One region of the Streptomyces sp. NPDC058665 genome, then DNA from elsewhere that is predicted to be linked to it. Evidence: riboswitches for the same ligand, from Rfam matches in the RefSeq annotation. Region 1 holds a riboswitch; each other region holds the start of a gene.

Region 1 (10,311 bases):
GCGCGGGCGCAACGACCTGCGGCCGCACGCTCTCGCGTTCGCCGGGCCGCGCGGGCTCTGGCTCGCGCGCTTCAACCCGGACTGGAAGTTCGCCCTGCGCGGTGCCTCCGGTGGCGCCGTCCTGCCGGGCGTCCAGGACTCCGAAGCGGTACGGCAGTTGTGGGAGCAGGGGCTGTTCGCGGAGCGGGTCGCGCTGCTCGCCGCCGTCCGTGCGCAGGACGCGAACGCGGCGCGGGCGCTGCTGGCCACGACCTGGTCGACGGAGCGCGCCGAGGACCGGCTGATGTTCCTCGACTCGCTGCGCGCCGGGCTCTCCGACCTCGACGAGCCCTTCTTTGAGGAGGCGCTCTCCGACCGCAGCCGCAATGTCCGGGCGACCGCCTCCGAGTTGCTGTCCGCGCTGCCGAACTCCGCGCTGGCCGCGCGGATGGCGGCGCGCGCTGCGACATGCGTGAGCCTGGACCGCACCGGCCCCACGAGCCCCACCGTCATCGTCGAGGCGCCACACGAGTGCGACGCGGACATGCAGCGCGACGGGGTGAGCCCGACACCGCCGAGCGGCCGGGGCGAACGGTCCTGGTGGCTGGGCCAGCTCGTGGAGGCGTCGCCGCTGTCGATCTGGCCGGAGCGGCTCGGGGGCCGTACGCCCGAGGACATCGTGACGCTGCCCGTCCTGGACGACTGGACGGACGAACTGCACGCCGCGTGGTGCCGGGCCGCCGTCCGTCAGCGCGACGCCCGCTGGGCCCGCGCCTTGCTGGGCCCGCCGGCGGTGTCCCCGGTCGCCGGCCCGGGAGCCTCGTCCCTCGCCGAGCGGGCAAAGCTGCTCAGCACCCTGCCGGTTGCGGAACGGGCCTCCTGGGTGGCCGAGTTCATAGCGGCGCACGGTCTCTCGGAGGCGTTCCAGCTGCTCGGTGTCTGCGCGGTGCCCTGGTCCGGGCCGCTGGGCCGGGCGGTCGTCGACGCGCTCGACATCGCGCGGGACGGCGGGAGTTACCCCTGGAGCTTCAGCGGTGTGATGGGCCTCGCCGAGCGCTGCCTGGACCCGGCGGAAGCCTCCCACCTGGAGATACTCACCGCTACCCCGGACGAGGCCGAAGGCGCGTCACCGGGCGCGGGCGGCTACTGGTCGGAGGCGTTCCAGCGGCTCGTCTCCACGCTGCGTCTGCGCGCCGCGATGCTGTCGGAACTGACGGGCGACCCGGGCCCGGAACGCCCCGACATAACTTAGGCTCCGGCCGGCTGGGACACGTTCGCGTTCACCCAGTCCACGATCGACGTCGTCGTCGCGCCGGGCGTGAAGATCTCCGCCACGCCCAGTTGCTTCAGCGGCGCGATGTCCGCCTCCGGGATGATGCCGCCGCCGAAGACCTTGATGTCCAGCGCGTCGTGCTGTGCCAGCAGGTCGATGACCTTCGCGAAGAGCGTGTTGTGCGCACCGGAGAGGATCGAGAGACCGATCGCGTCGGCGTCCTCCTGGATCGCGGTGTCCACGATCTGCTCGGGCGTCTGGTGCAGCCCCGTGTAGATGACCTCCATACCAGCATCCCGCAACGCTCGCGCGATGACCTTGGCCCCGCGATCGTGGCCGTCGAGACCCGGCTTCGCCACCACCACACGGATCGGACCGGTCACACCCATCACTGCCTCCACATACCGACTTCGTCGTCATTGGCACGGGTCCCCGTACCGGCGAGGGACGGAGAGTGAACGAACGTTATCTCCAGCATCTCGCACGCTGCTGTTTCGCGACGGCCGGGGAGGGGGAAATCACACATGGGGATATGTTCACTCTGCTTCGTGTCGGCCCCACCCGGCACGGGAGCCACAAGGGAATCGCTCCCTGTGTGGTGTAGGGAGGTAGGTCAATGAAGATCCCGCCTTTCTCCGAGCTCTTCTCGCCCTTCCCGTCTGTCGTCCGGCGGCCCGCGGCCTGGGAACTGCCCGTCACGCTCCTGCGGGCATCGATCCTGGAGATGGCGATCCTCGCGGGACACCTGGTCCTCTATCCGGGTGGTATCGCCAATGAACGCCCGGCACCCGACCTGCCGCCCGAGGCCACCACACTGCCCACGGAGGGCCGCTCCAAGCGCCCGGTCCTACTTCTGCACGGTTTCGTGGACAATCGCTCCGTCTTCGTCCTGCTGCGCCGCTCCCTGGCCCGGCACGGCTGGCGCCACCTCGAATCGCTCAATTTCTCGCCGCTGACCAGCGACATCCGGCTGGCCGCCGAAGTGCTCGGCCGGCACATCGAAGAGATCTGTGCCCGTACGGGGCACCGCGAGGTCGACATCGTCGGCCACAGCCTCGGCGGCCTGATCGCCCGGTACTACGTACAGCGACTGGGCGGGGACGTACGGGTACGGACCCTGGTCACCATGGGCACACCCCACGCGGGTACCGGCGCCATCCCGTTCGCCAGCGCGCACCCCGTCGTCCGGCAGATGCGGCCCGGCTCGGACCTCATCGAGGAGCTGCGGGAGCCGGCGCCCGGCTGCCAAACCCGGTTCGTCAGCTTCTGGAGCGATCTCGACCAGGTCATGTCACCGGTGGAGGGCGCCCGCATCGAGCACCCCGATCTCGACACGCAGAACGTGGGCGTGACCGGTATCGGCCACCTCGCCCTGCCGGTACACCCGGCCGTCGCCGCGGGCATCCGCTATGTCCTGGAGCACGACGACAGCGACGGGCTCGCGGAGCTCATCGAATGGGCCGAATGGGCGGGAAGTGCGGCGGAGAGCGCCGGGGACCAGGCCGACGGCGCGATATCGGTCGCCTGAGCGCCTGAAGGCACCTCGGCGTTCCAAACGCCGGCCACCGGAAGTGGTTGCGGCCAGAGCCGATTCGATGTCGCTTCGACACCTCGCCGAGACCCTTTGAAATCGAACGCTCATCGAACGTACGGCCAAAGGTGTGCCCGCAGTCCGCCGAAAGACGGCCGAATGCCCGTTTCCAGAGCGTCCGGAAGCCGCCGAAGATTGTCGCCGTCGCATACCGCCGGGTACAGTCGCGGCCACTGCTTTCCCTTCTGGGTCCCTCCGTTCGTCAAGGCGGCCCCAGAAGCCTGGTTCTGCTGCCGAGGCGAGAGAGAAGTTGGTGAACGACCAGCACCCCCACGCCGGATACGCCGCCCACGACGGCTACTCCTCAGGCAGTTTCGACAGCGACCCGCTCTTCGGCGCGCTTCCTGGCACGAGCCCGACGGGCACGGTCACTTACGACGCGGACCAGAGCGGTCAGTACGACTCGGCGCAGTGGAACGCGGGTTACGACCCCTACGCGACGCAGGCACCGCAGGCACCCCAGGTTCAGTACGAGGCGTACGACGCGTACGCGGCACAGCCCCAGCAGCCCCAGCCGTCGTACGACACGACGGGTCAGTGGGACGCGAACGCCTGGAACGAGGCGAACCAGGCGGCCAGTTACGGCTACGACGCGACCGGCCAGGGCGTCCAGGCCGACCAGTGGGCGGCGCCCGTCGCCGACACCGGCGCGTACGACGCCACCGCCTGGAACTCGGGCGCACCGGCGGCGCAGCCGGACGTACCGTTCCAGGCCGAGACTCCGTACTACGGCGACAACGCGGCGTACGAGTCCTACGAGTCGGCGCCGTACGAGCCCGCCGCCTACGAACCGGCCGCGTACGAGCCCGAGATCGAGCACCAGCAGGAAACCGAGTACACGCAGGCGGAGTTCACGCCGGCGGAATTCGCGCAGTCCGAGTACGAGACGCCGGAGTACGAGCAGCCCACGTACGAGGCGCCCGCCCAGAGCGACGAGCACGAGTACGACACGCCCGGTCCGGAGCCTGAACAGGCGTCGGAATCGGAGGCGGAGTTCGATCCGGACTACTCCGAACATTCCGAGCACGCGGACCGAATTGTCGGGGCCGCAGCCGCGACCATCACCCCGCGCCCCGTCCGCCGGGCGGCCGGAGGCAGCCGCAGCAGGCGCCGTTCACCGGCGAAGCGTTCGGCCCTGCTGACCGTCGCGGTCCCCTCCGCCTGTGTGATGGGTGTCGCCGGTATCGCCGCCGCCTCGGTCGGCGGACTGGGCGCCGCCGACGAGACCAAGGACGACTCGACCACCGCCCTCACCGCGTCGGACGCGACGGCGATCAAACCGGCCGCGGTCAACAACAAGCTCGACACCCAACTCGCCGCTCTCGACGCCGACGCACGTGACTTCGGGGACCGCGCCAGCCGCACCCAGGAGCGCATCGACCTCAAAGAGCGTCAGGCGGCGGAGAAGAAGAAGCGCGAGGAACTGGCCGCGGCCCGCGAGGCCGCCCGCCCCAAGTTCGCCATCCCCGTGGCGAATCACGCCCTCAGCGCGTACTACGGCCAGGCCGGCGTCAACTGGATGTCGATGCACACGGGCATCGACTTCCCCGTCGCGTACGGCACGCCGGTGATGGCGGCGACGGACGGCACCGTCCGTACGCAGTGGAACAGCGCCTACGGCAACATGGCGATCGTCACGGCCCCCGACGGCACCGAGACCTGGTACTGCCACCTCAGCAGCACGAAGATCCGCTCCGGCTCGGTCAAGGCCGGTGACGAGATCGCGTACTCCGGGAACTCGGGCAACTCCACCGGTCCGCACCTGCACTTCGAGGTACGGCCCGGCGGCGGCGCGGCGATCGACCCGCTCCCCTGGCTCCGGGGCCACGGCCTCAACATCTGACATCCGACGCCACGACCGACCGGGCGCGGGCGCGTCTCCGCGCCCGCCCACACCCGCGCGTTACGCGTTACAGCTTGTCGACCGGCGCGTACCGCAGCAGCAGCCGCTTCGGCTTGGAGTCCCCGAAGTCGATCGTCGCCTGCGCGTCGGCGCCCGACCCCGTCACCGTGACGACCGTCCCGAGGCCGAACTGGTCGTGCGTGACCCGGTCCCCCACCGCGAGCGAGATGACCGGCTTCTCGGTCGCGCGCCGTGTGGCGAAGCCCGCCGGGCCCGACCGGGTGCGGGAGGTGGACAGCGAGGACGTGATCCCCGACGTCGGTCCCGCCGGAGCGGCCATCGGCCCGGTGCGCTTCCACTCCAGATGCTCGCCCGGGATCTCCTCCAGGAAGCGGGACGGCGGATTGTACGAAGGCTGGCCCCACGCGCTGCGCATCGATGACCGCGTCAGATAGAGCCGCTCACGGGCGCGCGTGATGCCGACGTACGCCAGCCTGCGCTCCTCCTCCAGCTCCTTCGCCTGGCCGAGCGCGCGCATGTGCGGGAAGACGCCGTCCTCCAGGCCTGTCAGGAAGACGACCGGGAATTCGAGCCCCTTCGCCGTGTGCAGCGTCATCAGCGTGATGACACCGGAGCCTTCCTCGTCCTCGTCGGGGATCTGGTCGGAGTCGGCGACGAGCGCGACCCGCTCCAGGAACTCGGCGAGCGTGCCGGACGTCCCCGCGGCGGGCGCGTCCGGGGCCGGGGCATCCGGGGCGGGCTCGTCTGCTGCCGTCGCGTCCGCGGCGGGCGCCGTCGCGTCCGTCCCCGCCGCCTGGGCCCTCTCCTGCTCGAACTCCAGTGCCACGGCGGCCAGTTCCTGCAAGTTCTCGATCCGCGTCTCGTCCTGCGGGTCGGTCGACGCCTGCAACTCCGCCAGATAGCCGGTCCGTTCGAGCACGGCCTCCAGGACCGTCGCAGGACCGGCGCCGGACTCGACGACCGTACGCAACTCCTCCATCAGCGTGTTGAAGCGCTTCACGGCGTTCGACGAACGGGCCGCCATGCCGTACGCCTCGTCGACCCGGCGCAGCGCCTGCGCGAAGGAGATCCTCTCCCGCGCCGAGAGCGCGTCGATCATCGCCTCGGCGCGGTCGCCGATGCCGCGCTTGGGCACGTTCAGGATCCGGCGCAGCGGGACGCTGTCCTCGGGGTTGGCGAGCACGCGCAGATAGGCCAGCACATCGCGGACCTCCTTGCGCTCGTAGAAGCGCACGCCGCCGACGACCTTGTACGGGAGGCCGACGCGGATGAAGATCTCTTCGAAGACACGTGACTGCGCGTTCGTCCGGTAGAAGACGGCGACGTCGCCCGCCTTGGCCTCCGACGCGTCCGTCATACGGTCGATCTCGTCGGCGACGAACTGTGCCTCGTCGTGCTCGGTGTCCGCCACGTACCCCGTGATCAGGGCGCCCGCTCCCGCGTTCGTCCAGAGATTCTTGGGCCGCCGGCTCTCGTTGCGCTCGATGACGGCGTTGGCCGCGCTGAGGATCGTCTGCGTGGAGCGGTAGTTCTGCTCCAGCAGGATCGTCGTGGCGTCCGGGTAGTCCTCCTCGAACTGGAGGATGTTGCGGATCGTGGCGCCCCGGAACGCGTAGATGGACTGGTCCGCGTCACCGACGACGCACAGCTCCGCCGGGTCGTGCCCCTCGCCCGAGGGGCCGACCAGCTCACGTACGAGGGTGTACTGCGCGTGGTTGGTGTCCTGGTACTCGTCCACCAGGACATGGCGGAAGCGGCGGCGGTAGTGCTCGGCGACGTCCGGGAACGCCTGGAGCAGATGGACCGTCGTCATGATGATGTCGTCGAAGTCCAGGGCGTTGGCCTCGCGCAGCCGCCCCTGGTACATCCGGTACGCCTCGGCCAGCGTCTTCTCGAAGGGGTCACTCGCCTGACCGGCGAAGGTCTCCTCGTCGATCAGCTCGTTCTTCAGGTTCGAGATCTTGGCGCTGAAGGACTTCGGGGGGTGCCGCTTGGGGTCGAGGTCCAGATCGCGGCAGACCAGAGCCATGAGCCGCTTGGAGTCGGCCGCGTCGTAGATCGAGAACGACGACGTGAAGCCGAGCCGCTTCGACTCGCGGCGCAGGATCCGCACGCAGGCACTGTGGAACGTCATCACCCACATGGCGGCGGCGCGCGGGCCGACGAGCTGCTCGACACGCTCCTTCATCTCGCCGGCGGCCTTGTTGGTGAACGTGATCGCCAGTATTTCGCCCGGATGCACCCGGCGGGTCCCCAGCAGATGCGCGATCCGGTGGGTCAGCACACGGGTCTTGCCCGAGCCGGCGCCGGCCACGATGAGCAGCGGCGATCCGGTGTGCACGACGGCGGCGCGCTGCTCCTCGTTCAGCCCTTCGAGCAGCGCCGCCGGGTCCACGACGGTGCGCGGGGCGCCGTCGCGGTGGTGCGGATCCCGGGGCGGGGGCACGTCGAACTTCCCTCCGAAGAGATCGTCGGGCACCTGTTCCGGAGCGGTGTCCTCGGGTGGCGGCGGGGGCTCCTCGGCCGAGGGCTGGAGGTCCGCCAGGAAGCTGTCGTCAAAGAGGCTGCTCATCGCTTCCTGAGTCTAGGGTGCCGCACTGACAGCGGACTGCCACATGACTTGGCGGGGGCGCCGGGATGGCCTCAGGGGGGTCTCCGAGGGTGTTTATGCGAAAGGTCACGAAAATGTATCGGGCATATCGGCCATCAACCTTCACAGCGGCACCACGCATTGGCTAGCGTGCACGCCGAGGTGGTCCGTACTCCATCGGTGATCGGCGCCGAGCGGACGGCCTCCGCCGAATCCGGGCTTCCCGCAAGGGAGTTCGGAACCGGGGACCCACCACGTTCCACCGGGGTGAATCGGGCCGCTCACCAGGCCCGTAGGGCAGCCTTCCGTTCCGCCCGAACCCGACAGCTAACCCGGTAGGCGGTCCACGGAAGGAGATGCCGGCCTTGGCATCGCATCGTAAGACGCGCGCTCGCACCGGAATACGGGCGAACACCCCCGCCGTCGGTTTCACGACGGCCGCCCTCGCCTCGGTGACGCTGCTCTCGACGCAGAGCGCCACCGCCGCGCCGGCCGAGCCCAAGCCCTCGATCGAAGAAGTGCAGAAGAAGGTCGACGACCTGTACCGGCAGGCCGGTACGGCGACGCAGCAGTACAACAAGGCGAAGGAAGCGACCGACACCCAGCGCAAGTCGGTCGACCGGGTCCTGGACGACGTCGCCAAGAGCGCCGACAAGGTGAACGAGGCGCGGCGCGCCCTCGGTACGTATGCCGCGGCGCAGTACCGCGCGGGCGCCGTCGGTCCGACGGCCGCCCTGATGTTCGCCGACAGCCCCGAGTCGTACTTCGAGCAGACCCAGCTGATGGACCGGCTGACCGAGCGCCAGCAGGGGGCGGTCGAGGACTTCCAGAAGGAGCAGCGGTCCGCGGCCAAGCAGCGCGCCAAGGCGACGAAGAGCCTGGAGACGCTGACGGAGTCGCAGGCCTCCCTCAAGGAGGGCAAGCAGAAGGTCCAGAACAAGCTCGCGGCGGCGCGGTCGCTGCTCTCCGAGCTGACGGCCGAGGAGAAGGCGCGGCTCGCCGCCCTGGAGCGGGAGAAGGAGCAGGAGGCGCGCCGCAAGGCCGAGGCGAAGGCCAAGGAGGAGGCCGCGGAGCGCAAGCGCCAGGAGGAGGCGCGGCAGGAGGAGGCGCCCGCGACCGGCGGCGACACGGGCACGGGCACCGGTACGGGGACCGGCACCGGCTCCGGCACCACGGACGGTACGTACGCGGCCAAGGCCGAGAAGGTCCTCGCCTTCGCCCGCGCCCAGATCGGCAAGCCGTACGTGTGGGGCGCCACCGGCCCCAGCTCGTACGACTGCTCGGGGCTGACGGCCGCCGCCTGGAAGGAGGCGGGCGTGCAGCTGCCGCGTACGACCTGGGACCAGGTGAATGTCGGCAAGCGCGTCGCCACGGCGGACCTGCTCCCCGGCGACCTGGTGTTCTTCTACGACGACATCAGCCACGTCGGCATCTACAAGGGCGACGGCAAGATGATCCACGCGCCGAAACCGGGCGCGAACGTCCGCGAGGAGTCGATCTACTACATGCCGATCTACGGCAGCGTGCGCCCGGCCTGACCGGCTTGACCTTGACGCTGGGTCAACCCTCCATCCTCCCTTCAGGAGCCTCCTCACAGCCGACCGGAAGGCTCCGCGAAGGAGGCAGATGACCATGGTGACCCAATCGATCGCCGGTCCGGCGATTCGCGTGCGGGGTCTGGAGAAGTCGTTCGGGAAGCTCGAAGTGCTGCGCGGCGTGGACTTCGACGTGGCGCGGGGCGACATCTTCGCCCTGCTCGGCTCCAACGGGGCGGGCAAGACCACGACCGTGAGGATCCTCGCCACGCTCCTGAAGGCCGACGCGGGGACAGCCGGCGTCCATGGCTTCGACGTCGCCGTGCAATCGGCGGATGTGCGGGCGTCCATCAGCCTTACCGGGCAGTTCGCGGCCGTCGACGAGATCCTCAGCGGTCGGGAGAACCTCGTACTCGTCGCCAGGCTGCGCCACCTCAAGGACCCGGGCGCCATCGCGGACGACTTGCTGAGGCGCTTCTCGCTGACCGACGCCGGCACGCGGCAGGTGTCCACGTATTCAGGCGGGATGCGCCGTCGGCTGGACATCGCGATGAGCCTCATCGGGAATCCGCCGGTGATCTTCCTGGACGAGCCGACGGCCGGGCTCGACCCCGAGGCGCGTATCGAGGTGTGGCACGCCGTCAAGGAGCTCGCCGAGTACGGCACGACCGTCCTGCTCACCACGCAGTACCTGGACGAGGCCGAACAGCTCGCCGACCGGATCGCGATCCTTCACCAGGGTCGGATCATCGTGAACGGCACCCTCGCCGAGCTGAAGCAGCTCTTCCCGCCCGCCACGGTCGAGTACGTCGAGAAGCAGCCGACCCTGGAGGAGATCTTCCTCGCGATCATCGCCGGCGGCGACAAGACCGACGCCTCCGGCACGAAGAAGTAGGGGGGACAAGGATGACCTCGTACTTCTTCGCCGACACCGCCGTTCTCACGGGGCGGACCCTCCGCCATGTCACCCGCAGTGTGGACACCATCATCACGACCGTCATCACGCCGGTCGCCATGATGCTGATGTTCGTCTACGTATTCGGCGGCGCGATCGATACAGGATCGGCTTCGTACGTGAACTACATGCTGCCCGGCATCCTGCTCATCACCATCGCATCGGGCATCTCCTACACCGCCTACCGGCTGTTCACCGACATGAAGAGCGGCATCTTCGAGCGATTCCAGTCCATGCCGATCGCACGGTCGGGTGTGCTGTGGGCACACGTCTTCACCTCTCTGATGGCCAACCTGATCTCGCTCGTGATCGTCGTGGGCGTCGCGCTGCTCATGGGCTTCCGCTCGGGGGCGGGACTGGCGGCATGGCTCGCGGTCGCCGGCATCCTGCTCTTGTTCACCCTGGCGCTGACCTGGCTCGCCGTGATCCCCGGGCTCTCCGCGTCGTCGGTCGAGGGGGCGGGCGCGTTCGCCTACCCGCTCATCTTCCTGCCGTTCGTCAGCTCGGCGTTCGTGCCCACCAAG
Region 2 (10,311 bases), on a different contig from region 1:
TGCGGGTCTGCGAGCGGTAGACACGGGCGGCGGTCTGCTCGCCCAGAATCCTGATCTTGGTCGCGGTGGAGAACCGGTCCCGGTTCGCGGCCATGGTCCCGCCTCCCTCAGAGGCCCGGCGGACCCCGTTCCTCTGTACTGCCGTACTGCCTCTGTACGCGCGTACGTCCCCGGACACGGTACGGGACCGTGGCCGGGGACGGCCGTAGGACGGGCGGACCGGTGGCCGGTGGTCCCGGGGGTCAGTCCTTGAAACGCGGGAACGCGCTGCGGCCCGCGTACACCGCCGCGTCGTCGAGGATCTCCTCGATGCGCAGGAGCTGGTTGTACTTGGCGACGCGCTCGGAGCGGGCCGGGGCGCCGGTCTTGATCTGGCCGCAGTTGGTGGCGACGGCGAGGTCGGCGATCGTGACGTCCTCGGTCTCGCCGGAGCGGTGCGACATCATGCACTTGAAGCCGCTGCGCTGCGCCAGCTCGACGGCGTCCAGGGTCTCGGTCAGCGAACCGATCTGGTTGACCTTGACGAGCAGGGCGTTGGCCGAGCCCTCCTCGATGCCACGGGCCAGGCGCTCGGGGTTGGTGACGAAGAGGTCGTCGCCGACGATCTGGACCTTGGAGCCCAGCTTGTCGTTGAGGACCTTCCAGCCGGCCCAGTCGTCCTCGAAGAGCGGGTCCTCGATGGAGACCAGCGGGTACGAGGCGACGAGCTCCTCGTAGTACTCGGTCATCTCGGCGGCCGAGCGGGACTTGCCCTCGAACTCGTAGGAGCCGTCCTTGTAGAACTCGGAGGCCGCGACGTCGAGTGCGAGCGCGATGTCCTTGCCCGGGGCGTAGCCGGCTTCCTTGATGGCCACGAGGATGAGGTCGAGCGCGGCGCGGTTGGACTCCAGGTTCGGCGCGAAGCCGCCCTCGTCGCCGAGGCCCGTGGAGAGCCCCTTCTCCTTCAGGACCTTCTTCAGCGTGTGGTAGACCTCCGCGCCCCAGCGCAGGGCCTCGGAGAACGACTCGGCGCCGATCGGCGCGATCATGAACTCCTGGATGTCCACGTTGGAGTCGGCGTGCGACCCGCCGTTGAGGATGTTCATCATCGGAACGGGCAGCAGGTGCGCGTTCGGGCCCCCGAGGTACCGGAACAGCGGCAGGTCCGAGGCCTCGGAGGCGGCGTGCGCCACGGCCAGGGAGACACCGAGGATGGCGTTGGCGCCGAGCGAGGACTTGTCGGGGGTGGCGTCCAGGTCGAACATCGCCTGGTCGATCAGGCGCTGCTCGGTGGCGTCGTAGCCGACGAGCTCCGGGCCGATCTGCTCGATGACGGCGAGGACGGCCTTCTCGACGCCCTTGCCCTGGTAGCGGTTCTGGTCACCGTCGCGGAGCTCAAGGGCCTCGAACGCACCGGTGGACGCACCGGAGGGGACAGCAGCACGGCCGGTGCTGCCGTCGTCGAGGCCGACCTCGACCTCGACCGTTGGGTTGCCTCGGGAGTCAAGGATTTCCCGGGCTACGACGACGTCGATGGACGGCACGAGCATCTCCTTCTGGGATGTGACGCGTGGAGCAGGGCCTCATGGGTGCCGGGCCTCGTCGGCCTTGCGTTGGCCTTGCGGCATGAGCCTAACCGGCTCCCGGTCGGCGGTCGGCAGATGCCCGCCCGCTGGGACGAAAAGAGTCCGCGATGCCCGTTCGGACCCGAATGTCCAAGGGTTGGGTCGAGCCCTTCCGAAGCCCAAGGCCGGAGGCCGTCCGAAGCCCCCGGCCCGGCGCGTCCGGGGGGAGTGAGGCGCGCCGGGCCGGGGGTTCAAGGGGAAAGGGTCAGCTCAGGTGGAGCTGCTGACCCGGGAAGATCACGTCGGCGTCCTCGACGATGTCCTTGTTGAGCTTGAAGAGCTTCTTCCAGCCGCCTTCGACCTTCTTGGTCTCGGCGATCTTGGAGAGCGAGTCGCCGGGCTTGACCTTGTACTCGCCGTCGCCCTTCTTGACCGGGCCGCGCGTCTCGGTGCGCGAGGCGGGCTGCTCCTGCGTCGCACGCGGGGCGGACCGCTTCTCCGGAGCGGCCTGGGGGGCCTGCTCGGTCTGCTCGGGGGCGGCCTGCTGCTGACCGGAGTCCCCGGAGCCGGAGTCGGCCGAGCCCGCGTCGTTCGACGCGTTGGACAGACCCACGCCACAGCTCGGCCAGGCACCCTTGCCCTGGCCGGCCAGGACCTTCTCGGCGATCTGTATCTGCTGGGACTTCGAGGCCTGGTCGGCGCTGGAGGCGAACGCGGTGCCGCCGTACGCGGCCCAGGTGGAGGCGGAGAACTGAAGCCCGCCGAAGTAGCCGTTGCCGGTGTTGATCGACCAGTTGCCGCCGGACTCGCACTGGGCGACGGCGTCCCACTCGGAGGTGGTGGCCGCGGAGGCGGCGGTGGCGCCGATCAGCGGGACCGCGACGGCGGCACCGGTGATGCCGGCGAGCGTGGCGTAACGGACGGTCTTGGAGGGACGACGGTGCTTGCCCTTGCCGGACGCGCTGGAAAACAGCATGCGAGATCTCCTCACCGACGCCTGCGAGGTGAGCTGTCGGGTTCGGGCCAAGTGAGTTGCCCGGCCGTGCGACCCGGGAACGTCTGTACGTCCCCTCGCACACGGCTGCACCCCGAGCCGGCCGTATTGGCCGGCACTTACCTGGGTCCCCCGCTCCTGCCTTCGGCGCGTGAAGCGACGAGTACTCCCCCCGACCGACGGCAGGACTCGGCGTGACGGTCGACGGTGCCCGCGGTGCGAGCGGTTCAGACCGTAAACACAGACATCCCGGATGTTCAAAGAAGGAACATCCGGGATGATTCGCCCATCCCGCCCCGAGGAAACCTCTGTTTACGCAGGTCGGAACGGAAAGGGGGCGAGTTGCCGGGCAGACCGCATCAGTTGGGGCGAAGAGACGCTTGTCTCACTTGCCCAGATGCGGACATAGCCCGCTTAACTACCCCTGATTCGCGGTCAGATCGAGCTTCTGGCCCGGCAGGATGAGGTCCGCGTCGGAGCCCACGACCTCGCGGTTCGCCTGGTAGAGCGCGGCCCAGCCACCCTCCACCTTCGCCTCGTCGGCGATGGCCCACAGATTGTCGCCCGCACGGACGGTGTACGAGCCGTCCGCGACGTCGTCGGCGCGTGTCGAACTGTCACCCCGTGAGGCATGACGGCCGCTTTCGCGCTCTTCGTCCGTCTTGCCTTCCTCGCCGGCTTCGGCCTCCCCGGCGGGCTTGCCCGCCTCGGGGGCCGCCTCGCCGCGGTGCTTGCCCTTCCCCGCGTCGGCGGTGCTGGGCTCCGAGCTCGGCTCGGCGCCCTGCTCCTCGGCCTCGGACGCGGAGTCGCGGCCGAACTGCCCGGACGACGGGGTCGACTCGGGAGCGGGAGGCAGCTCGGCCGTCTCGCTCGGCTCGGGCTCCGGGGAGGTCTCCTGCTGCTGGGTGGACTCGCCGGAGGAACCGTTGCCCTGAGCCTTGTCCGCTTCACCGTCGGCGCCCGCGTCCGTGCCCGGCTCCGCCGTGAGCCCGGTGACCAGCGCGCAGGTCGGCCACGCGCTCGGCCCCTGCGCTTCGAGGATCTTCTCGGCGACGGCTATCTGCTGGCTGCGGCTGGCCTGGTCGGCGGTGGGGGCGTACGCCGTACCGCCGAAGTCGGCCCAGGTCTCCTGGGAGATCTGGAGGCCGCCGTAGTAGCCGTTGCCGAGGTCGGCGCTCCACATGCCGCCGCTCTCGCACTCGGCGACGCGGTCCCAGGTCGAGGCGTCCGCCGCACTGGCGCCGGTCGCGCCGAGCAGCGGGATGGCGATCGCCGAGCCTGTCACCCCTGCCGCGACGACAAGGGCGGGGGCCTGACGGGGCCGACGGTGCCGGCCGTTCCCGGAGCGCATGCGGTTGCCTTCCGTGAGACTGCTGGGACGTGAACCCCGGCGCGTGACTGCCGGGACGATCGTGAACGTAGCCGTACTCGAACGTCTGTCACAAGTCGATGCAGCGTAGATCACGTGAAAGTCACAGTGTTGACGATCCGTCAGTCACTCACCGCTGTGAACTGCACCGGGAGCGTACGCAGTCCACGCATGATGAGCCCCCCACGCCACCTCAAATCGGACGGTTCGACCGCTAGCCGCAAGTCGGGCAGGCGGGTCAGAAGGGTGGCGAGCGCGGTCTGCCCCTCAAGCCGGGCGAGGGGCGCGCCGAGGCAGTAGTGGATGCCGTGGCCGTATCCGAGGTGTTTGTTGTCACTCCGCGCCAGATCGAGCCGGTCCGGGTCGGCGAACCGCGCCGGGTCCCGGTCGGCGGCGGCGAGTACGACGAGGACGGGGTCACCGACCGCGACGCGCTGCCCGCCGAGTTCGACGGGTTCGGTGGCGTAGCGCCAGGTGGCGAGCTCCACCGGACCGTCGTAGCGGAGCAGTTCCTCGACGCCGGTCGCGAGGAGTTCCTTCTCGCCTGCGCGGAGGGAGCGTTGAAGGCGCTCGCGCTGATCGGGATGACGAAGCAGCGAGTACACGCCATTCCCGATGAGATTCACGGTTGTCTCGAACCCCGCGAAGAGAAGGATGAACGCCATCGCGGCGGCCTCGTTCTCGGTGAGGTGCTCGCCGTGGTCGCCGGCCCGGATCAAGCCGGAGATCAGGTCGTCTCCGGGGTCGTCCCGCTTACGGTGGATGAGCTCGGCGAGATACCCCCGCATCTTCTTGACGGACCGCGCGACCCCGCCCCGTGGCCCGCCGCCGTGCCGGATCATCATCCCGGCCCAGTCGCGGAAGTCGTCCTGGTCCTCGCGCGGGACGCCGAGCAGATCGCAGATCGCGTAGATGGGGAGCGGGAAGGCGAAGTCATGGATCAGGTCGGCCTCCCCCTTCGACGCGAATGAGTCGATCAGCCCGTCGGTCAACTCCTGTACCCGGGGTGCGAATTCGGCCACGCGCCGGGGAGTGAACGCCTGCGAAACCAGCCGCCGCAGACGGGTGTGATCGGGCGGATCGATGTTCAGCAGATGCGTCATCAACTCCGCACCGCGCTCCCCCGGGATGCCGGTCTTCCCCTTGGCGTGCGGCGACTCGGCGTGATGCACGGGATTCTTGGACAGCCGAGCATCGGCCAGAGCCTTCTTGGCATCCGCGTACCGCGTCACCAGCCACGCGTCGACCCCACTGGGCAGCCGCGTCCACCGCACGGGCGCGTGCTCGCGGAGCCAGGCGTAGGCGGGGTAGGGATCGGTGGCGAACTCCCAGGTGAAGAGGTCGGGAGCGGGGCTGGGCAAGTCGGACATGGAGGTGACAGTAACCGGCCTGATGCGGTGCCTACTCGGCGGCGTCGGTCGCGAGATCGTCGATCACCCGGGTGATCACGGCGCGAGCCGCCCGGCCGTACGAGGCGACCGTGGCCAGACTGTCAAAGACACCTTCGTACAGAGCTACTTCCTTCGGCTGCGCGAGGTTCAACTCGGCAGAGTAGGTCTCCACTACCACGCGCTCGCGGTCGAGAATCCAGAAGCCATGCCAGGGCGCGACACCGTACGGAGTGTCGAAGCCGATGATGCCGAGTCTGACGTTCGGCAGCGCCGACAGCGCGATCAGACGGTCCAGCTGCCCGAGCATGGCCTCCGGCGGGCAGAGCCGGAATCGCAGGGCCGCTTCGGTCAGTACGAAGTGGAACCTCTTGTCGCGCTTGTAGAGGATCTCCTGGCGCCGGAGCCTGGCCCGTACGGCCTCGTCAATGTCGTCGGGCGAGCCGAAGAGTTGCACACCTTGGGCGAGTCGGCCGCGTGCGTACTCGGGAGTTTGCAGCAGTCCGGGGATGACGGTGGCCTCGAAAGCCCGGATGAGCCCGGCCCCCGACTCGTGCGCCCCCAGCTGGTCCTGGTGCGCCTTGAGCCCACCTCGGAACTGCCGCCGCCAGTCAGCCTGTTGGACCTCAAGAGTGCGCAGGGCGGCGAGCAGCGAGTCAGTTTCCCCTTCCTGCCCGGTGACCCGGCATCTTTCCGCAACTCGCGGAGCCGCCGTCCGAGCGCTTCGCGTGCCTTGTGTAGGTGAGCCGCGCCCGATGTCCTACTCGGTCGCAAAGTCGTCCCGTCTCACGGCGTAGTGCCATGCTCGGTCGCGCCAGTAGTTGTGCTGGACGACAGTGGCGGGGTCGTCCACCAGTTCCCCGCCGAGAAACTCGTCACCGTCGTTGAAGTGCATGCGGACGAGCACCGACGAGTCGAACAGCCAGTAGTCGTGAGAGGGCAGCCCCAGCGCGCCTGCCCTCTCTCGTTCCAGATAGCGAATGTCCTCGCCGGCCCCGTTCGTGAACTGCGCGCACCAGACACCGAAGCGGCTGTAGTCGGTGAGCGGCGTACTGACGACCCGCACGCGTGCGAAGCGGCGCCCGAGCAGGGTGGCCTCACGGATCACGGCCAACCAGTCTTGAAGCCAAGGGAGATCATCTTCTTCACCCGCGAGGAACTTGGCGAGAGCCGCGTTCTCGACGGACGAGTCGTAGCGATCACGTACTTCCAGACGGAAGGCGGTGTGCTTGAAAGTCCGGAAGAGCTGGCCGAACTCGTCGCCGGTGATCAAGCTCAGCTCTCCTCCTGGTAGCGGCGAGCGTAGTACTTCAAGACATCTTCGGGGATCTCGATGATCGTCTCACCCTGGGGTACGGGGCCGATGTCGGCGAGCGTCTGAGGATCGGTGACGATCCACCCCTGCGCGATGTACGTCGCACGGTCGGCGCGGTCGGTCGCGTACAGCGTGGGCGAGCTGCCTGACTGGGACTCAAGGTCCTTGCCGAGAAAACGAGCGCGCATGCGATTCCCTCCTCGAAAGCCACCGGACGACTCCGATGGCGCGGTGCGAACAACACCTCTAGCTCTGGAACACGGAGACCTCGTTGGCCGTTTCGCCCAGCCAGACGCGATGGTCGTCCGGCGTGACCGTCATACCGAAGTCGTACAGTTTCGGGCGGCCGTGAGACCTCCACCAGTCGAGTGCGATGACGGCCTCCCCCAGCAGGTCACGGTCGCCGAACCGCTCGGCGGTCCGGCCGGCGAGCCGCGCCCATGACGTTCGGTCCTCGGCGAGGAAGAACCAGCCGCCCTCCTGCCGGTAGGCCGTAACACCGGCCATGAGCACCGCCAGGGCGAACTCCCCGTGCACGTCGACATCGTCCAGGTCGTACCGCTCCTCCGTCTCGGCCGCCATGTCCCTGGTCGCGCTCCACAGCGCGGCCAGGTCCGCCCGTTCCCTCCGCTGGCCGCGTACGGGCATGAACGTCTCCGCGCCGTGAAACCAACCTCCGGCCACACCCGGCTCTCGCACCCGGAGCCAGACGAGCCCGAGAGCCCGGTCGTTCGGGAGCCATGGGGTGACAACCTCGCCACCGGGTGCCACCTGGTGCAGCCACTCCTGCGGAACACGCCTCACGGAAGCGGTGGAGATCAACCGCGCGTACGGTGCGCGCTCGGCGTAGCCCCGCTCTCCGTCCCCGAGGACCACCGATGCCTCGTACCCGACGCTGGCCAGCCGCGATCGGGCCCCGTCGGCCAGGAGCTGGTCAATTTCCAAGGTGACGACATTCCGCGCTCCCACACGCTCGGCCAGAATCGCTGCGTTGTAGCCGGACCCCGTTCCGATCTCCAGAGTTCTGTCACCGGGTTCGGGGGCCAGGGAAGTGACCATGTTGATGACGGCGGCAACGCAACTGATAGAGCTGGTGGGAGTGAACCCGCTCCCGTCGTCCAAGGGCTTGCCGTCATCGACCTGGGTCACTTCCCCGGATCATCCTGCCTGCGGACCGGACGCCAGTGCTCTTCCCGCCATACGTAGACGGTGTCCGGCGCGAACGCGTAGCGCGGGACCCGCTCGAAGACAGGGCGCGTCCACTCCGCACTGAACGCGCCTCGCTCCGCGAGCAGCCCGATGAATCTCCGGTGGGCCAACTCGGGGTCGGGTGCGGTCACTTGCGGTGTGTCCCCGAGTCCCCGCCCCCGAGGTGTCCGACTTCCCGTCGGCGTCACCGGGCGCACCCTTCGGCGGCTCGGACGGCGGCGGCGATTCGTGCTTTCCGGCCATGACGGCTCCCCTCAGGCAGTGTTGGACGGACGCGGTCTGATGCGTCGTCCTGTCTGCAGCGTAGGGACGCCACCGGCCGGCGAGGAAGAAAGTTTCTCTGGGTTTCGCGCATTGCTTGCGATCGCGGTTCGCCGGAGAAAACTAGGTCGTGGCGGTGTCGGTGCCCGCGTCGGCGAAGTGATCGAACTCGCCCGCTTTGACACCGAGGATGAAGGCGCGGAGCTTTTCGGGGGTGGTGGTGACGATGACGTCGGGGTCGTCGCTCTCTCGGAGCTTGATGGTGCCGTCGTCAGCCGTAGCGAGGTACACGCAGCCGTTCGCCTCGCCGCTGAACGTTGACTTCTGCCAGTGGAGGGCGGCCATGCGCGTTCCCCTTCTCACAACTCTGATGCGACCTGGCGGATCAGATCCCGGGACTTCGATGGTTCGAGGCTACAGCTCTCCATACGGTCCAGAACCGTCCGGTACTTCTCCAGATGCGGCCGCGTATCAAGGAACGCTGCCCCGTGATCGGTGTCGAGTTGGACTGTGTCCAAGGCGGGGACGGCGCCAGCCATGTAGTAGATACCGGTCCCGGCGCTGGGGAACGTGCCGGCGCCGAAGGGAATCACCAGGATGGTGACGTGCTCGAAGTCGCTCAGGTCGAGCAGATGTTTCAACTGCGCGCGAGCTACCTCCGGGCCACCGAAGCCCATGCGCAAAGCGGCCTCATGAAGGATCGCTGTCAGGGGCGTCGGATTCTCCCCGTACAACACCACCTGCCGTTTGATCCGGTAGGAGACGCGGTGCTCCACCTCGTGCGGGGCGAAGGAGGGCACGACATCGCCGATGACCGCGTGAGCATGCGCTCTGGTCTGGAGCAGCCCCGGCAGATGGACCACCGACGAGGAGTACATCGACGTCGCGTGGTACTCCAGTTCCGCCAGGTCGATCGTGTCCGGCGGCAGCATGTCGCGGTACTCGTCCCACCAGCCGCGCGTCCGCCCACCTGTCATCTCCGTGAGCGCTTCGATGTACGCCTCGTCCGTACAGCTGTAGCTACGCGCCAGAGCGCGTACGCGGTCGGCGCCCACCGCGTACCGACCCGACTCGATGCTGCTGATGCGGGGTTGGGATGAACCGTCGAGCACCCCGGCCTGAGCGGTGGTGAGGTCTGCCTGCTGGCGGAGTCTGCGCAGCTCGTTACCCAGCCGCCGCTGCCGCACCGTGGCTGGTAGCGCATTCGGTGACATTCTTACACCTCACCCATATGGATGTTCTGTTCCAAATTAGTAGATGAATCATAGCGTCCACGGCTACGGTGTGAAGCACGCCACTTCAACTGGCCGCGCCTCACGGCGCCTTACTCGCCATGCCCAACCACACCAGCCGGGCAGGCGTCACCCTCTCGCCGACAGGGGAAATCCATGACGACCGTATCGCCGCACTGCCCTGCCCCGGAGCCGTTCGACTTCGCGCGGGAGGTGTACGAACTCGTACGTGACACCGCGCCGCGCCTCTTCGCCGTCGTGGAGGAGTACCGCGTCGGTACGGAGGACGCCGACGCTGTCGTCGTCGCGTGGGGACTCGCGCACGCCGACGGCGCCGCCGAGGTCATCTCGGCGGAGGGACACCGGCGTTGGCAACTGACCGCCGCCGAAAACGTCGTACGGTTCTTCGGCCGGGCCGAAGACCTGTCCGCCCGCCTCGTCTGGCTCGCGGGCCCCGACGCGGACGCTCGCACCGAGGCTTACGCAGCCTGATCGCCGGCGCCACCGGTCAGATCTTGTAGCCCTCATGCGGGACGGCCCGTTCCCACACCGTCTCGAACGCCGTGACACAGAGTGCGACCGTCGCCGGGTCTTCGGTGATCTCGTCCTCGACCACGGCGCCGTCCCCCGAGAAGTGGTGCACCCGGAGCAAGGTGCCGTCGAACGCCCAGAAGTCGTTCCCCGGGAGCGCGATTCCGTTGGCCAACCTATGGGGGAGCCAGCGCACTTGCTCACCGGCCGTCACGTTGGCGTGTGTCACGTAGTGCTCCCACCGGATGTACTCGCTCACCGGTTCGGAGATGATCCGGGCCCGACGGATCGTGACGCCTCGGGCCACGGTGTCGGCGATCAACTGGTCGTACGGGTGCCACCACGACCGCCGGTCGGCCCAGTCGACACGCTCGCCGCGGCGCCACGCGTCGAACCGTTCCGTGGGAACGTACGAGTCGCGTAGCTCCAAGTGCACTGCGGACGTGCGGCATTGGCCAAGCAGTTCAC
Region 3 (10,311 bases), on a different contig from region 1:
GAACCTGGCGCTGCTGATCAAGGGCGGGGCCCTGCCGGTGCCGGTCGACGTCGTCGAACAGCGCACCGTGGGCCCGACGCTGGGCGCCGAGGCGATCGGCGCCAGCGCGCGGGCCGCGGTGATCGGCGCGAGCCTCACCGCCCTGTTCATCACCTTCGTGTACCGCCTCTTCGGCGGCCTCGCCTCGCTGGCCCTGGCCGGGTACGCGCTGATCTCGTACGCCGCCCTGGTCGCGCTCGGCGTCACGCTGACGCTCCCAGGCCTGGCCGGATTCGTGCTCGCCATCGGGATGGCGGTCGACGCGAACGTGCTGGCCTTCGAACGGGCGCGGGAGGAGTACGCGGGCCGCTCCGGCGGTGCTCCACGGTCCGGCCGCACCCTGCGGTCCGCGACGGCCGCCGGATTCCGTAACGCCCGCACCGCGGTTGTCGACTCGAACGTGACGACTCTGCTCGCCGCCGGCCTTCTCTTCGCCCTCGGATCGGGTCCTGTGAAGGGGTTCGGCGTCACCCTGGGGATCGGCGTGCTCGTGTCGATGTTCTCCGCCCTCGTCATCGCGCGGGCACTGACCGATGTGGCGGCACGCTCCCGCTTCGTCGCCGATTTCCCCGGCGTCAACGGAATCGGCCTGCCGGGCCGCGTACGTACGTATCTGACCCGCCGCGCCCCTGATCTGTTCCGCAGGTCGCGGCGGTGGCTGGTCGTCTCGGCCGCGGTGATGGCCGTCGCGGTGCTGGGTGTCGCCCTGCGCGGGGTGAACCTCGGCGTGGAGTTCACCGGCGGGCGGCTCATGGAGTACGCGACGACCCGGCCCGTCGATGTCGACACGGCTCGCACGGCCCTGGCCGACGCGGGCTTCGCCGATGCCGAGGTCACCACGGCGGGCCGGCAGGAGCTCTCGGTGCGCACCGGGGACACGAGCGAGCGGGCCGAGGCGGCCATCCGCGGCGCCCTGAGCGAGGAGGGCGGACCGACGACGAAGGTACGGGACGACCTGATCGGCCCCAGCCTCGGCGATGAGCTGAGGCGCCACGCGCTGATCGCGCTGGGGATCGCCGTCGGGGTCCAACTCCTGTATCTGGCCGTGCGGTTCAGATGGTCGTTCGCGGTGGCGTCGGTGGCCGCGCTGGTGCACGACGTGGTGATCCTGATCGGGGTCTTCGCGTGGCTGGGCCGTCCCGTCGACGGGATCTTCCTCGCCGCGCTGCTCACCGTCATCGGTTACTCGGTGAACGACTCCGTGGTGGTCTTCGACCGGGTCCGTGAGCTGTGGGCGAGGGCGCCCCGCGCTTCCCTGGTGCCGACCGCGCGAACCGCTGTACTACAGATGGTGCCCAGAACCGTGAACACCGGCATGGGCGCGCTGTTCATCCTCACGGCGCTGGCGGTACTCGGCGGGGACTCGCTCAGGGACTTCGCGCTGGCCCTGCTCATCGGTATCTGCGTGGGCACGTACTCGTCCGTGTTCACCGCCGTGCCGGTCGCGCTGGCGATGGAGACGTCCCGCAAGGGGGGTCCGGGGGCGCCGCGGGGGCGGCGTGGCGCGGGCCGTTCACGGACGGTGCCGCGTCGCGGACGCCCGGCGGACAACGGGGCGCGGGTGTGAGCGCGTGAAGGCCGCCGGCCGGGCCGCTGGTGCGGTCCGGCCGGCGGTCGGTGAGGTGACGGACGCCGCAGGGTCTAGTAGGGACCGTTGACGTTGTCGATGGAGCCGTAGCGGTCGGCCGCGTAGTTGCAGGCCGCGGTGATGTTGGCGACCGGGTCGTAGCTGTCGGTCGACGTGCCGGGCACGTGGTACGCCTCGAACGTCGGGGCGATGACCTGGAGCAGGCCCTTCGACGGGGTGCCGGCCGCGGCGTTGGAGTCCCAGTTGTTGATGGCGCGGGGGTTACCACCGGACTCGCGCATGATGTTGCGGTGGATGCCGTCGTACGAGCCGGGTATGCCGTTCTGCGCCATGACGTCCAGCGCCTCCCGGATCCAGCCGTCGAGGTTGTTGGTGTAGGTCTTGGCGGCGGTCTCGACGGCCTCGGTGGCCTCGCTCTCCGACGCGGTCCCGGTCGGCGCGGCCCCCTCGGACTTGGCCTTCCCGGCGAGCTTCAGCTTCAGGCCGGGGTGGATGAGCGAGGGGTTGTCGCCGACGGCGGCGCGGTTGGTCTTGTAGATCGCCTGCCAGCCACCGCTCACGGAGCGGGCCTTGGCGATCTTGGCCAGCGACTCGCCCTTGATGACGGTGTGGGTCACCTTCTGGACGGCGGTCGAAGCGGCCGGGGCCGTCTTGACGTGCTGCGGGGCGGGGGCCGCGCCCGCCGTGGTAGCGGTCACCAGGGGAAGGGCGAGTGCTGCGCCGCCCGTGCCGACCGCGATGAGGCGGCGGGCGAGCGGGCTGGTGCGGGAACGGCGGTGCTTACCCTCTGCGGGCATGACGAAATCCTCTCCGTCGCCTGCGAGGTGAGCTGTCGGGTTCGAGCGGGAGATGCCCGGCCGCGATAGTGCGCGACTTCACCCCGAGCCGGTCCGGTGCAACGGATCGGCGACTTACCTGGGTCCCCCGCTCCTGCCGTCCATGAGTTGTTGGGTGCGGTTTCCGGACAGCGGCAGGATTCGGCGTTCCGCCCGGAATGACGAGAACGTAAGCGAGAAGGTCCGGGCGAAACAAGTCCTGAATTCACAGGGCCATGCCATTCACGGATCCGGCGCCGGTCAATTCGAATTCGGGCGAGGCGATTCGGGCCTCAACTTTCTTTTGCGGCACGGGAGGTGGGGCGGGGCGGCGAGAAGCGCGGTCCTTCAAACCTGTGACACACATCACGAGCTTTCGGTGCAACCACTCGCACCCAACACCACCCAAAAAGGGACAAGTTAGGCTTGAAATACCCATAACGACCGCACCGCAAAATGGACAAATGTGCGCTTTCCAATAGGGCGGGGTGGGGTGGTTTCCCGGCCCCGCTCCGCCCTTGTACGCGGGCTGGTCGACCGCCCAGGAGCTGGGCAGCAGAGCACCGAGCGCGCAAGGTGCGGAACCTTCGGAACGTGCCGAACAAGCGCCTACACTCCGGGAGTTGCTTTCACGAGGCCCCCGTGTCAGGGAATGGTCAGGTCCCGCCAGAATTCGGATTCCACGGAAACGGAGAGGATGGAGAATCGGTTGCCGGCGAGCCGTGTTCATCCCGTGGGGAGGACATCGGCCGCCTCGGACCGGTGCGCCCACTCCTTGGCTACGAGGACCGTCTTCCGATCCGCCTGGACTGCTTCGGTAAGATACGTACTACGCGGTTTGTTTTTCAATACCTGTCGTCACAGCCCGACTACGAATCTATGCAAGGCAGGAGGGAGCCCGATGGCGCAGCAAGACCGTGCAATCCGGACCCGCCGGTCGATCCTCGAAGCGGCGGCGGCCGTCTTCGACGAGCGCGGCTACAACTCGGCCACCGTCGGCGAGATCCTCACGCGGGCGGGGGTGACCAAGGGCGCCCTGTACTTCCACTTCACCTCGAAGGAAGACCTCGCGCTCGGGGTCCTCGACGCCCAACTGGCGATCGGACCGTTCCCCGAGCAGAGCAGCAAACTACAGCTGCTCGTGGACCAGGGCATGGTCCTCGCACACCGGCTGCGCCACGACCCGCTGGTCAGAGCCAGTACGGGCCTGGCGCTCGACCAGAGCGCACTCGGCATCAACCGCGGCACACCGTTCGAGTCGTGGGTGGCGCAGAACGAGGACATGCTGCGCCAGGCGAAGGAGCAGGGCGAACTCCTGCCCCATGTGAACCTCAGGGAGACCGCCGAGCTGTTCACCGGCGCCTTCGCCGGCGTGCAGACGATGTCCCATGTCCTGTGCGACCGCGCGGATCTCGACCACCGGATCTCGGTGCTTCTCAACCATGTGCTGCCGAGCATCGCCGTGCCCGCGGTGCTGGCGAAGCTGGACATGGCGCCGGACCGGGGTGAGCGGATTTACGCGGAGATCGAAGCCCTCCAGGACAAATAAAACCGACCAATCTGTTTTATGAGTCGCTCGTTCTGTCCCAAAAAGACTCGACGCCTTCCGCGGGCTCCTTACTCAGGAGCGGTACGGAAGGCGTCGAACGGGCCGGTCTCGCCGGTCAGTTGGCGGTCCGCCGCGTGCCGGGGCCGCCGTTGATGACAAAGGCCGATCCCGGCTCCACGAGGACATCACCCTCGGCCGAGTTCGTGATGGTCACTCCCGTCAGCGTCGCGCTGCCGCGGGCACCGCCCATCGCCAGGATTCCGGAGCCGTTGTTGGACTTGTCGATGGTCACGTCGCTGATCTCGACGTCCGGTACGTTGCCGCCACCGTTCTTGAACTGAATGCCGTCATACGTGGAGTCGGAGATCTCGGTGTCCCTGATCTTCACGCCGGTGATATCCCGGCTCGCCGGGAAGATGGTGATCGCGCCGAATTCCTGGTCCTCGTTCCAGAAAGCGCCACCCGTGCGGTGGAGGGCGTTTCCGGTGAGCAGGGTCTCGCCCGAGAACGGCAGCGGGTCGTGGTCGGTCGCCAGCATGATGCCGGGATAGTTGGCCGTGTCGGCGATCAGGTTGTTCTGCACCTTGTTGCCGTAACCGCCGTATATCGCGACGCCGTTGGCCCGCCACGGCAGCTGGATGGTGTTGTCGGTGAACGAGTTGTCGTGCGCGATGTCCACGGCCGGGTCCTTGACGTACCGGTTGGCCCAGACGGCGAGCGAATCGTCGCCCGTGGTGCGGAAGGACGAGTTGTCCACCGACGAATTGCGGGTGCCGTTGGTGAAGTTGATGCCGTCGGCGTACGTGTTCCGGATCCGCATGCCACTGAACTGAAGGCCGTCGGCGGGACCCCAGAGCGCCGGGATGTTGTCGTAGTCGCGGCCGACCCAGACACCGACGTTGGCGTGCTCGATCCAGACGTTCGAGATCTTGGTGTTCTGCCCGAAGCGGCCGTTCAGGCCCACGCCGCCCTCGGCTCCCCCGCCGCCGCGGATCCGGCCGGAGCCGAAGATCGCGATGTCGGAGATCTGGGTGTTGTCGTCGATGTCGAAGCCGAAGTTGCCCTCGTGCGGGTGGTTGATCCCGCCCGCGTTCTGCGGCTCGGTGAGCGTGTAGAGCTGTGAGTGCCACATACCGGCGCCGCGGACGGTGACGTCGCTGATCCCGATCTGGTTGTACTGGCCCTGGTTCTGCGGGTCGTCGGTCAGGATCTTCTGTTCCTGGCGCCACTGGCCCGCCGGGATCCAGACACAGTCGATGTCGCCGTTCTGGTCGGCGGTCACCGCGTCCTGGAGGGCCTTGGTGTCGTCGTTGCCGTCGTCCGGGACCGCCCCGTACTCGGTGATCGAGGTGCACTCGGCCGGCTTGGCCGCCGGCGGCGCCACCTGCTCCAGGTCGATCAGATCGACGATGTAGAACGGCGCGGAGTCGTCCGCGTCGCGCTGCAGCCTGAACTTCGTGCCCGCCGGATAGCTCTTCCCCAGCAGCGCGTGCGACTCGTCGAAGAGCCTGCGGGCGTCCGCCTGGGGTGTGTTGGTCAGCGACTCGGGGTCGTCGGTGTTGCCGTACAGCCAGCTGTGCTTGGAGGAGAGGTCCAGCTTCTGCACGAAGGCACCGTCGGCGTACAGGCTGAGGGTGGCGTCGATGCCACCGCCGCCCGGCGCGTCGGGTATGGAGTTGCGTACGACGATCGAGTTGGCGTCGTTGGTGGAGGTGAACTCCACGAACTGCCCGGGGTTGTCCAGGCGCACCGATTTACGGCCGGACGACTCGCTGCCGAAGTTGGTGTGCCCGAAGGTGCGTTGGGGGTCCGCCTCCAGCAACGTGCCCTCGTAGTCGGCGGCTTCGGCCTCGTACTCGACGTACGGGAGGGTCGCCCCGCGCTCGGCCACCGGCGCGGGCGCCTGGGCCTGGGTCTGGGCCTGGGCTTGTGCCTGTGCCTGCGCCTGCGCGGGGGCTGAGGCTGAGGCGGCGGGCAGGAGTCCGACGACGAGCAAGCCAGTCATGGACATGCCAGTGATCAGTCGTCGTCTCAGGTGCTTCGACTTCATGATGTCCTCTGTTTCCGTGGGGTCGACAGAGTGAGAAATGCCGGTCCGGGGTGGGGGTAGACGGCATATTGCAAGAGAACCGCAAATAATTGAGCTGGGCAGTTCAGGTCCTGCGATCAGGCAGTGAGAGTTTTCAAGCATGTCACGGGTTTGTCAACAGTCCGCGTCGGACGCGGACTTGGCGCGGGGCCCCGCCGGACGCGGGACCGGCGTACGCGCGAAGACCCCGCACCCCGCGCCGTCAGGGGCGATGATGGAGGTATGGCGAATCCGACAATCCTGACCGTCGACGACGATCCGGCCGTCTCACGAGCCGTCGCCCGCGACATCCGGCGGCATTACGGCGAGAGCTACCGCGTGGTACGCGCCGTGTCGGGCGAGGAGGCCCTGGAGGCACTGCGGGAGATCAAACTGCGTGGGGACCAGCTCGCGGTCATGCTGGCCGACTACCGGATGCCCCATATGAACGGCCTGGAGTTCCTGGAGGCCGCGATGGACCTCTTCCCGCTGGCCCGCCGGGTGCTGCTCACCGCGTACGCGGACACCGAGGCCGCGATCGACGCCATCAACGTCGTGGACCTCGACCACTATCTGCTCAAGCCGTGGAGCCCGCCGGAGCAGAACCTCTACCCCGTGATCGACTCGCTTTTGGAACTGTGGCTCGCCACCCCGGACCCGGTCGCCACCGAGACCCGTGTGGTCGGCCACCGGTGGTCGGCGCCGTCCTTCGCCGTGCGCGACTTCCTGGCCCGCAATCTGGTGCCTTTCCGGTGGCTGCTCTCCGACGAGCCGGAGGGCACCCAGCTGCTGAGCGCCGCCGGGCTCAGCGGGGCGGACGTGCCGATGGTGGTCACCTCCGAAGGCAAGACGCTGGTGAACCCCTCCGAGCGGGAACTCGCCGCGCACGTCGGGCTGAGCACCGTACCGGCCTCCGACTTCTACGACCTGGTCGTCGTCGGTGGCGGCCCCGCCGGGCTCGGCGCGGCCGTCTACGGCGCGTCCGAAGGGCTCCGTACGCTGCTGGTGGAGCAGCAGGCCACGGGCGGGCAGGCCGGCCAGAGCAGCAGGATCGAGAACTATCTGGGCTTCCCCGACGGCGTTTCCGGGCAGCAGCTCACGGAGCGGGCCCGGCGGCAGGCGCTCAAGTTCGGGGCGGAGATCCTCAGCACCCAGCGGGCCGTCTCGCTGGCCGCGGCGGGCTCCGGCCGGGTGCTGCGGCTGGGCGAGTCGAACTCCGTCACCGCACACACCGTGGTCCTCGCCACCGGTGTCTCCTACCGGCGGCTGGGCGCGGACGGTGTGGAGGAGCTGACCGGCACGGGGGTCTTCTACGGGTCGACCGTCACCGAGGCGATCAACTGCTCCGACCAGGACGTCTACATCGTCGGCGGCGCCAACTCGGCGGGCCAGGCGGCCGTCTACTTCTCCCGCTACGCGCGCCGCGTCCACATGCTGATCCGTCAGGGCGATCTGACGCGTTCCATGTCGAGCTATCTGATCGACCAGATCCATGACATCCCCGCCATCGAGGTCCACCCGTGGACCGAGGTGACCTGCGCGGAGGGCGAGGGCCATCTGCAGAGCCTGACCCTGCGCGACAGCCGCTCCGGGGAGAGCTGGGACGTGCCCACGTCGTGGCTGTTCGTCTTCATCGGCGCCGAGCCCCGTACGGACTGGCTGGACGGCTGTGTCACGCGCGACGAGCGCGGATTCGTCCTGACCGGGACGGACCTCATGACGAGTGGGCAGCGCCCACCGGGCTGGCGGCTGCCACGCGACCCGTACCACCTGGAGACGAGCGTCCCGGGCGTCTTCGCCGCCGGCGACGTGCGCGCGGCCTCGGTCAAGCGCGTCGCCTCGGCCGTCGGCGAAGGCGCCATGGCCGTCTCCCTGGTGCACCGATATCTGGAGGCACAGTGACCACACCCCCGGAGGGCCGGCTGACACCGGACCAGCTGCGCACCCTCTTCCTGTTCGAGGCGCTCAGCCTCGAACAGCTCGACTGGCTGGCCGACCGCGGCCGGGTCGAGCGGTTCGACGCCGGTGAGGTGGTCTACCGGGAGGGCGAGCAGGCCATCTGCTTCTACGTCCTGCTCGGCGGGGCCCTCTCGCTCCACCGCGTCCTGCACGGCGACGACGTCGAGGTCAACAGGACAGACCAGCGGGGCGTCTACAGCGGCGCCACGCGCTCGTATCTGGGCGAGCGGGTCGAGCAGACCTATCAGCACACCATGCGGGCCGTCAGCGACGCCGAGTTCTTCGTCCTGCCCGCCGAGGAGTTCGCGTGGGCGATCCGCACCTGGTTCCCGATGGCGCTGCATCTGCTGGAGGGCCTGTTCTTCGGTACGCGCGCGGCCAACGCGATCGTCAGCGAGCGGGAGCGGCTGCTGGCCCTGGCGTCGCTCTCCGCCGGTCTCACCCATGAGCTGAACAATCCCGCGGCGGCGGCGCTGCGGGCGACGGCCGGGCTGCGCGAGCGGGTCACCGGTATGCGGCACAAACTGGCCATGATCGCCGACGGCCGGGTCGACGGAGCAGGACTGCACCGTCTGGTGGGGCTCCAGGACGACGCGGTGCAGCAGGCGGCGGCGGGGGTGAGCATGACCGCGATGGAGGCGGCCGACGCCGAGGACACCGTCAGCGACTGGCTGGAGGAGCACGATGTCGCGCGGGCCTGGGACCTGGCGCCGTCGCTGGTGGCCGCGGGCATCGAGGTGAAGTGGCTGGAGGGTGCGGCCAGGACGGTCGGCTCCGAGCATCTCGACGCGGCGGTGCGCTGGATCACGTACACCATCGACACCGAGCTGATGATGGGCGAGATCGACGACTCCGTGGAGCGGATCTCGGAGCTGGTCGGGGCGGCCAGGCAGTACTCGCAGCTCGACCGGACACCGTTGCAGATCGTCGATGTGCACGCCCTGCTCGACGCCACGCTGACGATGCTCCAGGCCAAGATCCCCAAGTCGGTGCGGGTGGTGCGGGAGTTCGACCGGGACCTGCCGTCGATCCCCGCGTACGGCGCGGAGCTGAACCAGGTGTGGACGAATCTGATCGTCAACGCGCTGGACGCGATGCCCGACGGCGGCACGCTCACGCTGCGCACCTGGCGCGAGGACGAGCGGCTGCTGGTGGAGATCGCGGACACGGGGGTGGGGATCTCGGACGAGGTGCGGCCACGGATCTTCGAGCCGTTCTTCACCACGAAGCAGGTGGGTGAGGGGACGGGGCTCGGCTTGGACATCTCCTACCGGATCGTGGTCAACAAGCACCACGGTGATCTCAGGGTCAGCTCACGCCCGGGAGACACCCGCTTCCAGGTCTGCCTGCCGATCCAGCAGGAGCCGACCGGCCAGGTGTCCGAGCAGGGGCCGTCGACCGAGCGCGACTCGGGAGGCCGGACGTCCGGGGGCGGTCAGCCCAGCAGCTGATGGGTGAAGCACCAGCGCCAGTCCTCGCCGGGCTCCAGGGAGCGCATGACGGGGTGACCTGTCTGTGTGAAGTGCTCGGAAGCGTGCCGAAGCGGCGAGCTGTCGCAGCATCCGACATGACCGCAGGTCAGGCAGAGGCGCAGATGCACCCAGTCCCTGCGGTCGAGCGCGACGCAGTCGACGCACTCGTCCGCGGGCGAGAGGGGCGCCACGTCAGCATTCGCGTTGGCGAGATCTGTACATGTACCCATGCCGCCGAGGGTACTGCGCGGGGCCGCCGTCAGCACGGTGAAGAGGGGATGTACGGAAGCCTTACGGGCTCCGCCGGGCGGGCGGGCCCGGAGTCCACGAAGTCCGTGAAGACGGCAGACTTCCGGTGCGGCGGCGGGCACACTGGCTGCCGTGACGACACTGAGCAAAGGCGCCAATCTTCCGATAACGGTCCCCGCTGTCCGGGCCGTCCTGAGCTGGTCGGCAGGGCCGGGCGTCCCGGACGTGGACGCCTCCGCGCTGCTGCTGACCCCCGCCGGACAGGTCCGCTCCGACGGCGACTTCGTCTTCTACAACCAGCCGCGCCACGCCTCCGACGCCGTACGCCATCTCGGCAAGCAGCCAGGCGCGGACTCGGTGGAGGTGAACCTGGCCGGTCTTGAGCCGGGCATCGACCGCGTGGCGCTGTGCGCGTCCGCCGACGGGGGCACGTTCGGGCAGGTGCCCGGTCTGCGGCTGCTGGTGCTGGACGTGGCGTCGGGGCGGGAGCTGGCCCGCTTCGACATGGCGGCGGGTACGGAGACTGCGTACGTCAGCGGGGAGCTGTACCGGCGGGCCGGCGGCTGGAAGTT

What was found. A riboswitch is a leader RNA that binds a small molecule or an ion and turns the genes downstream of it on or off. The one in region 1 is predicted to bind cyclic di-AMP.
Region 2: linked by a shared signal. The riboswitch ahead of ACFWV8_RS01935 (transglycosylase family protein) and the one ahead of ACFWV8_RS27115 (NlpC/P60 family protein) in region 1 are both predicted to bind cyclic di-AMP.
Region 3: linked by a shared signal. The riboswitch ahead of ACFWV8_RS24460 (transglycosylase SLT domain-containing protein) and the one ahead of ACFWV8_RS27115 (NlpC/P60 family protein) in region 1 are both predicted to bind cyclic di-AMP.

What each region holds. Positions count from the first base shown of each region.
Region 1 is NZ_JBHXRX010000048.1:12,623-22,933, forward strand. Features, by position in the region: gene ACFWV8_RS27090 (DUF5691 domain-containing protein) at 1-1,231, shown strand, start outside; gene ACFWV8_RS27095 (cobalamin B12-binding domain-containing protein) at 1,228-1,641, opposite strand; gene ACFWV8_RS27100 (esterase/lipase family protein) at 1,869-2,780, shown strand; gene ACFWV8_RS27105 (peptidoglycan DD-metalloendopeptidase family protein) at 3,097-4,686, shown strand; gene ACFWV8_RS27110 (ATP-dependent DNA helicase) at 4,754-7,279, opposite strand; cyclic di-AMP (ydaO/yuaA leader) riboswitch at 7,494-7,655, shown strand; gene ACFWV8_RS27115 (NlpC/P60 family protein) at 7,654-8,835, shown strand; gene ACFWV8_RS27120 (ABC transporter ATP-binding protein) at 8,930-9,727, shown strand; gene ACFWV8_RS27125 (ABC transporter permease) at 9,739-10,311, shown strand, end outside.
Region 2 is NZ_JBHXRX010000002.1:110,464-120,774, reverse strand. Features, by position in the region: gene ACFWV8_RS01945 (septum formation initiator family protein) at 1-94, opposite strand, end outside; gene eno (phosphopyruvate hydratase) at 243-1,529, opposite strand; gene ACFWV8_RS01935 (transglycosylase family protein) at 1,810-2,520, opposite strand; cyclic di-AMP (ydaO/yuaA leader) riboswitch at 2,524-2,698, opposite strand; gene ACFWV8_RS01930 (transglycosylase family protein) at 2,957-3,889, opposite strand; gene ACFWV8_RS01925 (cytochrome P450) at 4,030-5,277, opposite strand; gene ACFWV8_RS01920 (DUF5753 domain-containing protein) at 5,309-5,860, opposite strand; gene ACFWV8_RS01915 (DUF6879 family protein) at 6,056-6,568, opposite strand; gene ACFWV8_RS01910 (hypothetical protein) at 6,571-6,798, opposite strand; gene ACFWV8_RS01905 (rRNA adenine N-6-methyltransferase family protein) at 6,857-7,759, opposite strand; gene ACFWV8_RS01900 (hypothetical protein) at 7,756-7,950, opposite strand; gene ACFWV8_RS01895 (DUF397 domain-containing protein) at 8,204-8,425, opposite strand; gene ACFWV8_RS01890 (helix-turn-helix domain-containing protein) at 8,440-9,294, opposite strand; gene ACFWV8_RS01885 (hypothetical protein) at 9,469-9,804, shown strand; gene ACFWV8_RS01880 (DUF6879 family protein) at 9,821-10,311, opposite strand, start outside.
Region 3 is NZ_JBHXRX010000039.1:22,702-33,012, reverse strand. Features, by position in the region: gene secD (protein translocase subunit SecD) at 1-1,606, shown strand, start outside; gene ACFWV8_RS24460 (transglycosylase SLT domain-containing protein) at 1,681-2,424, opposite strand; cyclic di-AMP (ydaO/yuaA leader) riboswitch at 2,429-2,620, opposite strand; gene ACFWV8_RS24455 (ScbR family autoregulator-binding transcription factor) at 3,344-3,991, shown strand; gene ACFWV8_RS24450 (glycosyl hydrolase family 28-related protein) at 4,107-6,041, opposite strand; gene ACFWV8_RS24445 (FAD-dependent oxidoreductase) at 6,303-7,961, shown strand; gene ACFWV8_RS24440 (ATP-binding protein) at 7,958-9,469, shown strand; gene ACFWV8_RS24435 (UBP-type zinc finger domain-containing protein) at 9,454-9,720, opposite strand; gene ACFWV8_RS24430 (VWA domain-containing protein) at 9,872-10,311, shown strand, end outside.